Regions from separate parts of the Paenibacillus sp. 1781tsa1 genome, predicted to be linked through region 3. Evidence: riboswitches for the same ligand, from Rfam matches in the RefSeq annotation. Region 3 holds a riboswitch; each other region holds the start of a gene.
What was found. A riboswitch is a leader RNA that binds a small molecule or an ion and turns the genes downstream of it on or off. The one in region 3 is predicted to bind S-adenosylmethionine.
Positions count from the first base shown of each region.

Region 1: linked by a shared signal. The riboswitch ahead of mmuP (S-methylmethionine permease) and the one ahead of NKT06_RS25890 (methionine ABC transporter ATP-binding protein) in region 3 are both predicted to bind S-adenosylmethionine.
Region 2: linked by a shared signal. The riboswitch ahead of metA (homoserine O-acetyltransferase MetA) and the one ahead of NKT06_RS25890 (methionine ABC transporter ATP-binding protein) in region 3 are both predicted to bind S-adenosylmethionine.

Region 1 is NZ_JAMYWY010000001.1:6,141,384-6,145,674, reverse strand. Features, by position in the region: gene NKT06_RS27555 (GerAB/ArcD/ProY family transporter) at 1-1,031, shown strand, start outside; gene NKT06_RS27550 (Ger(x)C family spore germination protein) at 1,028-2,230, shown strand; SAM riboswitch class I at 2,301-2,403, shown strand; gene mmuP (S-methylmethionine permease) at 2,495-3,907, shown strand; gene mmuM (homocysteine S-methyltransferase) at 3,885-4,291, shown strand, end outside.
Region 2 is NZ_JAMYWY010000001.1:1,994,045-1,998,335, forward strand. Features, by position in the region: gene NKT06_RS09005 (HRDC domain-containing protein) at 1-420, shown strand, start outside; gene corA (magnesium/cobalt transporter CorA) at 491-1,426, opposite strand; SAM riboswitch class I at 1,878-2,001, shown strand; gene metA (homoserine O-acetyltransferase MetA) at 2,237-3,154, shown strand; gene NKT06_RS09020 (PLP-dependent transferase) at 3,179-4,291, shown strand, end outside.
Region 3 is NZ_JAMYWY010000001.1:5,755,940-5,760,230, forward strand. Features, by position in the region: gene NKT06_RS25880 (MetQ/NlpA family ABC transporter substrate-binding protein) at 179-1,018, opposite strand; gene NKT06_RS25885 (methionine ABC transporter permease) at 1,094-1,753, opposite strand; gene NKT06_RS25890 (methionine ABC transporter ATP-binding protein) at 1,754-2,788, opposite strand; SAM riboswitch class I at 2,914-3,055, opposite strand; gene NKT06_RS25895 (Cthe_2314 family HEPN domain-containing protein) at 3,194-3,910, opposite strand; gene NKT06_RS25900 (COX15/CtaA family protein) at 4,102-4,291, opposite strand, start outside.

The DNA.
Region 1 (4,291 bases), 390 kb from region 3:
CCGGGATCTTGACGTTACCTCGAACGACCAGTAAGGCTGTCGGAACACCGGATGTCTGGATATCCATTATTCTGTCGGGACTGATTATTGCAGGTGTCGGAATTGTACTGGTAACCTTGTGTCGCAGATTTCCAGGGAAAACGGTATTCCAGTTCACCCGTGAAATTACGGGGAGCTGGATTGCTTACATATTAGGATTTGCCATGATTATGTACTTTATGGTGATTGCCGCATTCGAAATTAGAGTTATGGCTGAAGTAACAGGGATGTATCTGCTTGAACGCACCCCCACATGGGCGATTATTATGGTCTTCATGTGGATCGGTATATATATGATCTCAGGCGGGCTTGGTGTCATTGTACGTGTGTTCGAGATTATTCTGCCGATTACAATCATTATCTTTGTGATTGAAATTCTGCTGAGTAATCAGCTATTCGAGATTGGGAATCTAAGACCGGTGCTCGGGGAGGGGCTTATGCCCGTTTTCAAAGGACTGAAGCCATCTCTATTGTCATATACGGGGTATGAGGTGATGCTAATCATGACTGCTTATATGAAAAATCCGAAGAAGAGCAATATGGCAATGAGCTGGGGGATATTCATAACGACCGCAATCTATTTGATTACTGTTGTCATGGTTGTAGGTAGTCTATCCCTCGATGGAATCAAAACACGGACTTGGCCAACGCTGGATTTGGTAAGAAGCTTCGAGATACAAGGTTTGATATTTGAACGGTTCGAATCTTTATTGTTGGTCATCTGGATTATGCAAATCTTTTCGACTACAGCGATTACACATTATTGCGCGTCGGTGGGCATTCGTGATTTGTTCCGTTCAAAAAAAATCAAGGGCATTATGTATGGTCTGCTTCCGTTCATTTATGTGACAGCAATGATGCCTAAAACGGTGGATGATACCTTTACACTCGGGGATATGCTCGGCAATGTATCCGTGATACTATTCGCCATTTTACCTCTGGTCCTACTGTTGTTAAGTCTGATTCGCAAAAAAGGAGGCAAGCATGCATGATACCATTCCGTATTCTCTTACGTGTAGCTTCTGCCTTGTGCATTCTGTTATTGATATCCGGATGCTGGAGCAGTCGGGAAATAGAGGATCTAAGTCTTTATGTCGGTCTTGGAATTGATGTCGGTAAAGAGACAGCATTCGAAAAAGACATCGCTGAACAGGGAGGAACATATCCTAAGAAGAACTATGTAACCGCTACGGTGCAAATTGCTCCAGGCTTCACCAATAGTCAATCGAGCCAACAATCCGGTTCGCCTTCTTCCGGCAAAACATCCTACTCCAATGAACAGCTCAGTGGAGATTCCATGTTGCAAATCTTCCGTCAGTTTGCGTTAAGACGCGATCGCCCCCTCATTGGACATCATCTGAAGGTAATCGTTGTCTCCAAGGATATTGCCAAAAAATATGGTCTGGACCAATTACTTGATTTTGTACTACGGGATAATGATATTCGACCGAACTGCCTGGTGCTGATCAGTCATCATTCTGCATTAGATGTGTTGACTTCACAGGACCCGTCTCGGATTCCGGCTTTTTATCTCACAGGAATTACGAACAATTCGTACTTGTCCAACAAAATATTGGATCCTGTATTACTGTCTAAGTTAGATGCACAGATGCAGTCCGGTTCCAGCTTTCTGCTTCAAAATGTGTTGAATTCCCATGGAGAGGACAAGTTCTCTGGAGGCAGCATTTTTGATGGGAAAACAACCAAATTCATCGGAGAACTTAGTCAAACAGATCTTGAGGGTTTGTCATGGCTCAATTCCAAAAAAAAAGGAGGTGTCTTAAAGACACATAACAAGCAAGGATTCACCGTGGTATATGAAATCAAGAAGAAAAAGGTGAAAATTATTCCCAAGGTGGTTGGCAATGATATTTCATTCCATGTGAAGACTGAATCCGAAGGCTGGCTGATGGAGGATTGGCGCTCTCCGGAGGAAGAGGAAAAAGGTGAATATCTCAGAGAATTGGAAAAGGATTTTGCTGAGCTTGCCGAACAACAGATTCGACAGGTGTTATACAAACTTCAGCATACCTACAAAGTTGATGTTGCGGATTTTCGGGATAGCTTGCGTATCAAAGAACCTAAAACATGGAAAAAAGTTAAAGACGATTGGGATAAAATTTTTAGCACCGTGCCGATCACGTACGAGGTAAAGACCACCATTACCAATCCGGGGTCTTCTACCGAATAGCGAGGTGTGCCATTTATGATTTAAATGTTGACACATTCATGATAGATCGATATATTAGTAAAAAATCATTTTCTTATCCAGAGAGGTGGAGGGACTGGCCCTTAGAAACCTCAGCAACAGATCTGAAGGATACTGTGCTAATTCCAGCGGGTGAACAGCCTGATAGATAGGAGCGTTTGTTTTTATTTGTCAGTAACGGCGCACTCTTTAGGAAGAGTGGGTCTTTTTTGTTTTTTCTGGATGAAGAAGTAGGGAGCAGCAGGTATGGAGAACAACAACGACAAAGGGCATTTTCAGCGGAAAATGCAGGCACGGCATGTGGTCATGCTCTCTCTGGGTGGAGTCATTGGAACGGGATTATTCCTGAGCTCGGGCTACACAATCCAGCAGGCGGGGCCACTGGGAACCATTCTTTCCTACCTGATTGGAGCCATCGTAGTATATTTGGTCATGCTCTGTCTTGGTGAACTGTCTGTTCATATGCCGGAGACGGGAGCATTTCATAGTTATGCAGCTAAATATATCGGACCAGCAACAGGTTACACGGTGGCTTGGTTGTACTGGTTAACCTGGACTGTTGCGCTTGGCTCCGAATTCACAGCCGCCGGTCTGTTGATGCAGCGCTGGTTCCCATCGGTAAACGTATGGATATGGAGCGCGCTTTTTGCACTGATGATCTTTTTGTTCAATGCTTTAACGGTAAAATTATTTGCAGAATCCGAGTTCTGGTTCTCTTCTGTGAAAGTAGTTACCATCGTAGTCTTCATTATTATTGGTGGTGCAGCCATGTTTGGGTTCATCCCCATGGCGGATTCTGAACCGGCTCCATTCCTTTCCAATATTACAGCATCCGGGTGGTTCCCTCATGGGGCTACAGCGATATTGATGACCATGCTTGCTGTTAACTTTGCATTCTCAGGCACCGAGTTAATCGGTATTGCCGCTGGAGAAACGGAGAATCCGGAAAAGACAATTCCCAAAGCTATTCATACCACGCTGTGGCGGTTGGTCATTTTTTTCATCGGAACGATTATTATCTTGTCGGCTTTGCTGCCCATGTCGGATGCCAGTGTACTGGAAAGTCCGTTTGTAGCGGTAATGGAGCGGGTGGGTGTACCCTATGCAGCAGACATTATGAACTTTGTTATTCTGACGGCGATTCTCTCTGCTGCGAATTCAGGTCTGTATGCTTCGTCACGAATGCTCTGGTCTCTGGCAGATAAAAAGACAATCTCCCCTTGGTTTGCCAAACTGACCAAGCGCGGGGTGCCGCTGAATGCACTTCTGATCAGTATGGTGGGTGGTGCCTTGGCTTTGCTGTCCAGCATCATTGCACCTGGTACAGTGTATATTACGCTGGTCTCCATCTCAGGTCTGGCTGTTGTTGCCGTATGGATGAGCATCAGCGCTTCCCAGTACTTGTTCCGCAGACAGTATATCCGGGAAGGACATGCCGTCAAAAATCTGGTCTACCGCACACCACTGTATCCAGTGGTACCGATTGTTTCATTTATATTATGCCTGGCTTCATGCATAGGTATTGCCTTCGACCCAACACAGCGAATTGCGCTGTATTGTGGGGTTCCATTTATCGTAGTATGTTACGCAGCCTATTATCTAACAGAACGTGTGAATAAGAAAAGAGGACAAGTAGATGACGCAAACACAACAGACTAACCCCATAGAACAGATCCTGCGTGAACATCCGGTCATGATTCTGGATGGAGCGCTGGCAACAGAACTCGAACAGCATGGATGTGATCTGGATGATCCATTATGGTCGGCTCTTGTGTTGCTTGAGAATCCGGATGTTATTGTTCAGGTCCATGCGGATTATTTCAGGGCAGGAGCCGACTGTGCGATTACATCCAGTTATCAAGCCACGGTAGATGGCTTCCGCAAGAGAGGAATCGGTGAGCAAGAAGCGTTGGACCTGATTCGCAAGACGGTGGAGCTGGCTGTACAGGCGAGAGATGACGTATGGGCAGAAGTGCAGGAAGGCGGAGTAAATAATACGGAAGCCAAACTGGAGGGCAATCTGGTCCTCGGAACGGCACAACA
Region 2 (4,291 bases), 3.8 Mb from region 3:
GAGTATGAGAGTTGGTTATACAAGCAGAGAGAGCAGAAGTACAAACAGGAACTTGATAAGTTCACCACGCGCAAGCAGGTGCTTGAAGGCATGAAGGAAGGGTATACGTTAGAGGAAATTGTTAATCGATCCGGATTATCCCGACGCGAGTTGGTTGAGTGGTTAGAGGCACTGGATCACGAAGGTTATGATACCGATTGCCTTCTTGATGTGGAGCTTGCTGTGATGCCAGAGAACGAACAAGAGGCTGTATGGAGTGCATATGAGGAGTTGGGAGATACGTTCCTGAAGCCAGTATTACATAAGGTGTATGGAGCGAAGAAGCCCGACGGAGGAAGTCTGGAGCAGGTCTATGAAAAACTGCGCATGATTCGGATCCGCTTTCGTCGGCACGCAGAGACAGAGAAGCAAGTTGGTTAATGATCGGAAATGAAAAAAGACGAGGCGTTTCTCCAAGAGGAGCGCGTCGTCTTTGTTATTTCATACGAGTTCATACCCAGTCTTTTTTGCGGAAAATGAAGAACATGCTCAGGCCCAGGGTAACCATCAGGCCAATCACAACAAAATAGCTGTATTTCCAGTTAAGCTCAGGCATATTCGTAAAGTTCATGCCGTATATACCGGTAATAACCGTCAGCGGCATGAAGACCGTGGTAATGGCAGTAAATACACGCATGATCTCATTCGCCCGGTTCGCTATACTCGATTGGTAGGCTTCTCGCAAGTTGCCCATCAGGTCGCGATACGTCTCAAAGGTTTCCGATATTTTTACGGCATTCTCATAGATGTCACTGAAATACTTTTGCAGTTGATCATCGATGAGACGCAGATCTTTTTTGTTTAGGGTGTTGATGACCTCTTTCTGAGGTCCAAGGACTTTTTTCAGCCACAGAATCTCACTGCGCAGCCCGATGATTTCATTCAGATGTGACTTTTTGGTGTGCATCAGAATGTCTTCCTCAAGCTTCTCGATCCGTGCTTCAATTCGGTCACCTACGGTGAAATAATTATCAACAATTAAGTCAACCAGCAAATACAACAGACGATCCGGTGTACTGATTTCCTGTTCCCACAGGATTGGTTTCAGTGTACGCAATTCGCTGACCTTTTGCTTCGTAACACTAATAATGAAATGTCTGCCGAGGAACAAGTTCACCGCACGCAGAAATATCTCTTCATCATCGAAACGGATGCTATTAATCACAATAAAATAATGGTTCTCATAAATTTCAATCTTCGGACGTTGTTCTTCGTCACTAAGACAGTCTTCCACAGCCAGATCATGCATTAAGAACAGAGGCTGAAGTACCGCCAAATCGTCTACATCTGCATCAATCCAGTAGAATCCTTCCGCTGGTGGAGTCAGCGCCTGCTGAATATCGTCCACCGGAATAAATACACCGTTGTTTACCAACCGGATTTTCATCGTTAATCTACTCCTTCTGCACCCGCCAACTTGGCGGATATTATCATTATGGGCGCAAAAAGAACAAATCAGCCGGTCGGCAGCGGAGCCTGGAGATCAGGGCTGCGTTCACTATATAATCAAACGGAAGTCACGTCCCGCTGCCGGCATGCTGATGTCAATTCTCTATGCAGTTTGTCGGAATTCGGCTGCCAGTCAGGCCTCGGGTCGCCATCCATTTAATATGTCACCTCTCACATAAGGGTTTATAACACCTTGTTTAGTATACCGCTGGTACAAGGTGCTTTCAAGCGCAAAAATGTGTCTATTTCGCGCCCTGAGGCAGTGTATGACAACGGATGATGAACGGTTCCGATCTGGACCGCAGACAGAGAACTGCAACTTGACGTGAGGGCATTAATGTAATAAAGTAGACGGTGAACCATATTAAATTACAATCTAATACAGCGAAATCTTATCAAGAGTAGGTGGAGGGACTGGCCCGATGAAACCCGGCAACCGGCGGTATACCGCACGGTGCTAATTCTTGCAGCGACCAAGTGTCAAGTGGCACTGTTGTAACTGAGAGATGAGAGAGGCGCATATCTATTTACATATGACCTTTCTCGAAATCCGAGGAAGGTCTTTGTCATATGCCCCGACTTCTCAGCAGTGATTTTCGCTAAGGAACTTGAGGTTGTTTGTAACGTTGGATGAAAGAGCAATTCAATGTTTTTACAAGCTCAAGGCAGTCAATCACTATACTGATGTGAAGACATCAAGCCAGTGGCGGCTGCATCTATCTATGCACAAGGAGGAGTTAGACTTACCATGCCAATCAAAATTCCGGATACTCTACCAGCAAAAGAAGTACTTGAAGGAGAGAATATCTTCGTCATGGATGAAACTTCTGCATACCAGCAGGATATTCGTCCACTCCGTATCGCTATATTAAACCTGATGCCCACAAAGGAAACGACTGAAACACAATTGCTTCGTCTGGTGGGAAACACGCCTATTCAGGTGGATGTTGTTCTCGTACATCCCAAATCCCATACGTCGAAGAATACGTCGCAGGAGTATTTGGATCTGTTCTATAAAACCTTCGATGAAATTGAGCACCGCCGTTTCGATGGCATGATTATTACGGGTGCCCCGGTGGAACAGATGGATTTCGAAGACGTGAACTATTGGAATGAAATCCAGGAGATTTTCGAATGGACCAAAACCAATGTGACTTCAACCCTCCACATATGTTGGGCTTCCCAGGCAGGTTTATACCATCATTTTAACGTACCCAAGGTTGCACTTGATGAAAAGTGTTTTGGCGTTTTCCCACATACCATCAATAAACCACATGTTCCGTTGTTGCGTGGATTCGATGAGGTATTCAACGTTCCACATTCCCGTCATACGGAAGTGAGACGCGAAGATATTGAAAAGAATGAGAATTTAGAGATTTTGGCTGAGTCCGAGGAAGCGGGTATCTTCCTGGTTGCTACCAAAGACGGCAAACAAATTTTTGCCACAGGACATGCCGAGTATGACCCGTTCTCATTAAAGTGGGAGTATGATCGGGATGCAGCTAAAGGGTTGGATATCGCATTGCCTAGACATTATTATCCGAATGACGATCCTTCCCGTGTGCCACCCGCCACTTGGCGCGCTCATGCCAACTTATTATTCTCTAACTGGCTCAATTACTATGTGTATCAAGAAACACCTTACGATATTGGCCCGCAAATCTAATCGAGATTACAGGAGGATGCAGCAATGGAAGACAACAACAAGTTGAAAATCGAAAGCCGCTTAGCACAAATTGGGTCCATCAATGAACCGGTAACAGGCGCCATTAACTTTCCGATCTATCAATCCACTGCGTTTCGTCACCCGAAACTTGGACAAAGCACGGGGTTTGATTATATTCGTACAACGAATCCAACCCGTAAAGTGTTGGAAGAAGCGGCTGCAGCGCTGGAGTCCGGTGATGCAGGGTTTGCCTGTAGCTCGGGTATGGCCGCCCTGCAAACGATTTTTGCCATGTTTGGTCAAGGCGATCATCTGATCGTATCGCTTGATCTGTATGGCGGAACCTATCGTCTGCTTGAACGCATCTTGTCCCGTTTCGGAGTAACCGCAAGTTATGTGGACACGAATGACCTTGCAGCACTGGAGAAGGTTCGTCAGCCGAATACCAAAGCTGTATTCATTGAGACACCAACCAATCCACTGATGATGATCACAGATGTGGAAGCCGTTGCTTCCTGGGCGAAAAGTTACAACCTGTTGACCATTGTTGACAACACGTTGTTGACTCCATTTTTCCAACGTCCGATTGAACTGGGTGCCGATATCATCATTCATAGCGCTACCAAATATCTGGGCGGACACAATGATGTGCTGGCCGGACTAATTATAACCAAGGGTGAGGCATTATCTGCAGAGATGGCGTTCCTGCATAATTCCATTGGAGCTGTATTGTCTCCAAGTGACTCCTACCAGTTGATGAAAGGGATGAAAACGCTGGCTCTTCGCATGGAGCGTCATGAATACAATGCGCTTACCATTGCCAAATACTTGCTTGAGCATCCAGCGGTGGGTGAAGTGTATCATCCAGGTCTGTCAGATCATCCGGGATATGAGGTGCAGAATAAACAATCCACCGGTAACACAGGTATCTTCTCTTTTAAAGTGAAGGATGCACGTTATGTTGAACCATTGCTGCGTCATATCAAACTGATTGCTTTTGCCGAAAGTCTTGGTGGAGTGGAATCACTCATGACCTACCCAGCGGTACAAACGCATGCGGATATTCCTCTGGAAATTCGTGATGCCGTAGGTGTGGATGACCGGCTGCTCCGGTTCTCCGTAGGCATTGAACATGCG
Region 3 (4,291 bases):
TCGACGAAATAACGTCTCTGGGATTCGTTGGATCTCAGATCTGGGCATATGGGAGTGATTAGCGTGTGTCAGGTTCATTAAAACAAAATAACACTAAAAGAGGATGTCCTTCCGTCATATTCATGACTAAAGGGACATCCTCTTCTTATAAGCTTTACATCATATTATTCATATTGAATTATTCAGTTGCAGGTTCAACTGCACCTTTATAACGCTCTTTGATAAATGTTTTCACTTCTTCGGAGTGCAGGGCAGCAGCCAATTTCTGAATTGCATCTGAATCCTTGTTGTCCTCACGCGAAACGAGGATGTTCGCGTATGGGTTACCTTGCAGATCTTCGATGAGCAAAGCATCATTCGCCGGATTCAGGTTCGCTTCAAGCGCATAGTTAGCGTTGATGAATACCAGATCCGCTTCATCCAATTGACGAGGCATCATGGCTGCATCCAGCTCGATGATATCCAGGTTCTTCGGATTGGCTGTGATATCTTGAATCGTAGATGTGATATTTGTGTTATCTTTCAGCGTAATGATGCCTTCTTTCGCGAGCAGCAACAGAGCACGTCCCCCATTGGATGGGTCATTTGGAATGGCTACTTTTGCGCCGTCAGCCAATTCATCCAAAGATTTAATCTTTTTGGAGTATCCGCCAAAAGGTTCAACATGAACAGGAGTTACAGCAACGAGGTTGAATCCACGTTCTTTATTCTCTGTGTCCAAGTAAGGTTGATGCTGGAAGAAGTTTGCATCCAATTTTTTATCAGCAAGTTGCTGGTTGGGTTGAACATAGTCATTGAACGTAACGACTTGCAAACGAATACCTTGTGCTTCCAGTTCAGGCTTGATGCTTTCCAGAATCTCAGCGTGTGGTGTAGGTGAAGCTCCAACTTTCAATTCAACCGTGCGTGGTGCACCTGCTGAATTGTCTGCGCCGCTATCGGCATCCTTGTTGTTTCCGCAAGCTGCGAGAACTGCAATCAACATAAGACTAAGTAGAGCGAAAGACCATTTTTTCATGTGTAAAACCCCTTCTCTAATCAATTTTTCATGTGGCGTCCGCACGAATGCATAGGCCATCATGTTATCTATGTGTTATTTCCTGGTGAAAAATGTAACTAAGCGATCTCCAGCCATCTGGAGAATTTGCACTAGAATGACCATAAATACAACGGAAATTATCATAACTTCATACTGATAACGGAAGTATCCATAATTGATTGCCAGCGTTCCCAGTCCTCCACCACCAACCATGCCCGCCATCGCCGTGTAAGAGACAAGCGTAACGATGGTGATTGTTATACCAGCAAGCAGACCAGGCAGTGCCTCAGGCAGTAAAACCCGTCTTACAATCTGTCCGGTTGATGCACCCATCGCCTGTGCCGCTTCAATTACACCACGATCAACTTCTCGCAAAGTAGTTTCCACTAAACGAGCGAAGTATGGAGCTGCTCCAATAACTAGAGGCGGTATCACACCCAATACCCCTGTAGCCGTACCAACGAGTGCTCGTGTGAACGGAATAATGGCTATAATCAGTATGATAAAAGGAACTGACCGCAGAATATTAACAATAAACGATATTATCGTATACACCACACGTGACTGTATTGAGGCGGATCTCGCCGTCATGAATAGCAATACGCCAAGCGGCAAACCAATGATAATGGTGAACAAGCCAGAAGCGCCCAGGATTTGTAGTGTCTCTATTGAAGCTTTACCAATCTCTTCCCAACGTACGGTTGAAAAATCCATCTAACGTAGCACCTCCACATCAAGTCCCTCAGCGGTTAATTCGGATATCGTCCGATCAATGGCATTAGAATCACCCTCGAACCGAACGGTCAGCTGTCCATAAGGAACCTGTTTAATCGTAGAGATCGTTCCCTGCAGGATGGCAAAATCCACACCCGTCTTACGAACCGTTCTGGACAAAATCGCTTCATACGTTTTGTTCCCCAGAAAGGATATCTTCACAAGTTTGGAAGCAACACCTGCCTGCAATTCAACGCCTGCATTCGCCAGAGCGGTCTCTTCCAGAGCCAGTCCAGCTTCATGGTCACGCATCATGAAATCCCGCGTAATCGCATGTTGCGGCTTCAGGAACACTTCTGTTACAGGTCCCTGTTCCACAATGCCACCTTGATGAATGACAGCCACCTTGTCACAGATGTTCTGAATGACATGCATCTCATGTGTAATCAGCACAATTGTAAGGTTGTACTTTTCGTTAATGTCGAGCAATAATTTCAGAATTGAATTTGTCGTCTGCGGATCAAGTGCTGAAGTAGCCTCATCACAGAGAAGTACATTCGGATCACTCGCAAGTGCTCTCGCAATCCCCACACGTTGTTTCTGTCCACCTGATAATTGAGCTGGATATTTGTTGCTATGGTTCTCCAGACCAACGAGATTGAGCATTTCCTTCACTTTACGATCGATGGCATCCTTGGGTGTATTCACAAGCTTTAGTGGAAAAGCCACATTATCATATACTGTTGCCGAAGATAACAGATTAAAGTGTTGAAAAATCATTCCGATCTTGCGTCTCTGTTGCTGTAATTCGGTTTTGCTCAGTTCAGTCAGGTTGATTCCGTCAACCCATACTTCACCCTCCGTAGGCCGCTCCAGCAAATTAATACAGCGAATCAGTGTACTTTTACCCGCTCCGGAATGGCCAATCACGCCGTAGATTTCACCCTTTTGGATGTTCAAATTCAGCTCGGATAACGCTGTTGTAGACTTTTTTCCTTTGCCGTACGTTTTTGTTAGACCTTTTAATTCAATCAATCGCACTTGCCCCTTTCCAACCACCTACATGTATCTTTACCCGATCTAAAGGAAAACTCCCCTTAAAGTACAAAAAAGAGCCCTTTGCAGAAACAAAGAGGGCTCTTCACGTGAAAGAATATACCTTCTCATCTGCCAAAATCGTGCCTTGCACCATTTTGTAGGAATTAGCACCTAACATCTATAACGAATGATACATGTATCATGTCATTACAAATCGGTTGCCGGGCTTCATCGGGCCTGTCCCTCCGCCGCTCTCGATAAGAAATATGTTGTTGTAGGATTTTATAAGTTCATGTAGTTCATGCTTTATAATGTGAATGTAACTTTTAAGAAATATCTGTTCATTCTTTGTCATTGTAACACTCTAATTGAAACTCAGTATATTCCAAGTATTCCGATTTGTCAAAGGGAATTATTTCTTTGCCATATTTTATTAATATAACGATAAGAGGCTGTTAACGTTTCACAGACCATATCCACGCCCTGACGCATTTCCTGCACATGCTGATTGAGATCCTCTAACTTTACTTTACCTTGCAAGGTCTGGTGTAACTGCCACAGGTCATCGTGCATTTCTGAGTTCATGTAGTGAATTTCCATATTACGTCGTTTGCGCAGCTTACTCATCGGCTCCCGGTATGAGTCCTTGATCTGAATTAATTTCAACGCAAGATCATGATGCTCCCTCGCATAATCGAACTGCCTTAACACTGTAAAATAAGAAAAATGCGCTTTTGTATTTGAAGTATTCAGTTGGAATATTTCATTCAATACGGTACCGACTTTATCCAGAATGGCAAAGCAGCGGATGAAGCCATCTTTGTAGAAATACACATATCGGGCATACTCGGCTTTTTCAGTCGGTGTCATGTCGTCCGTTGAGCCTGCAACGACCTTTTTGCGAAAATGAGCTGCAGCGAAGCTGCTTTGCTCCAGTTCATCCAGTGAAGAGATGAGTCCCTGAGTCCACACATACAGTTTCCGATAGTCGTGCGTGGGATCATGATCCACATGCATTTGCCGCTGAAACAGCTCAAGTGTATGCGCCATGGAGTCCATCGCTTCCTTCAATTTACCTTCGTTTATACGCGGTTTTTCCCCCAACAACGTTCGCAGCATATTTAACCTCCTCTTTTCCGAATCAACATTTCATCACCATAAAACTTCATCCATTCCGTGTAATTGCTGCTTGCCATAGGTTGCCCTGATCCCCCTGACATCAAACAAAGTCCACCTGTCCAATGATGTACATCACTGGATGGTGGACTTTCATATTAGGCCGAGTACTTTCAAGAGAACTGTATCTGTATCTAGAACCGATTAACCGGTCGATGCAGCTTGTACACCAGGAAACTCATATACGTTAAAACTCCGAACAATATGGCGATATCCAGCATATGAGCGAGAGCTACGAACATATATACTTCCGGGCGGTTCATTGTCACCATCATGAAAATACCAATGACGACTTGCATCAGGATGAGAACAACGGATACCACG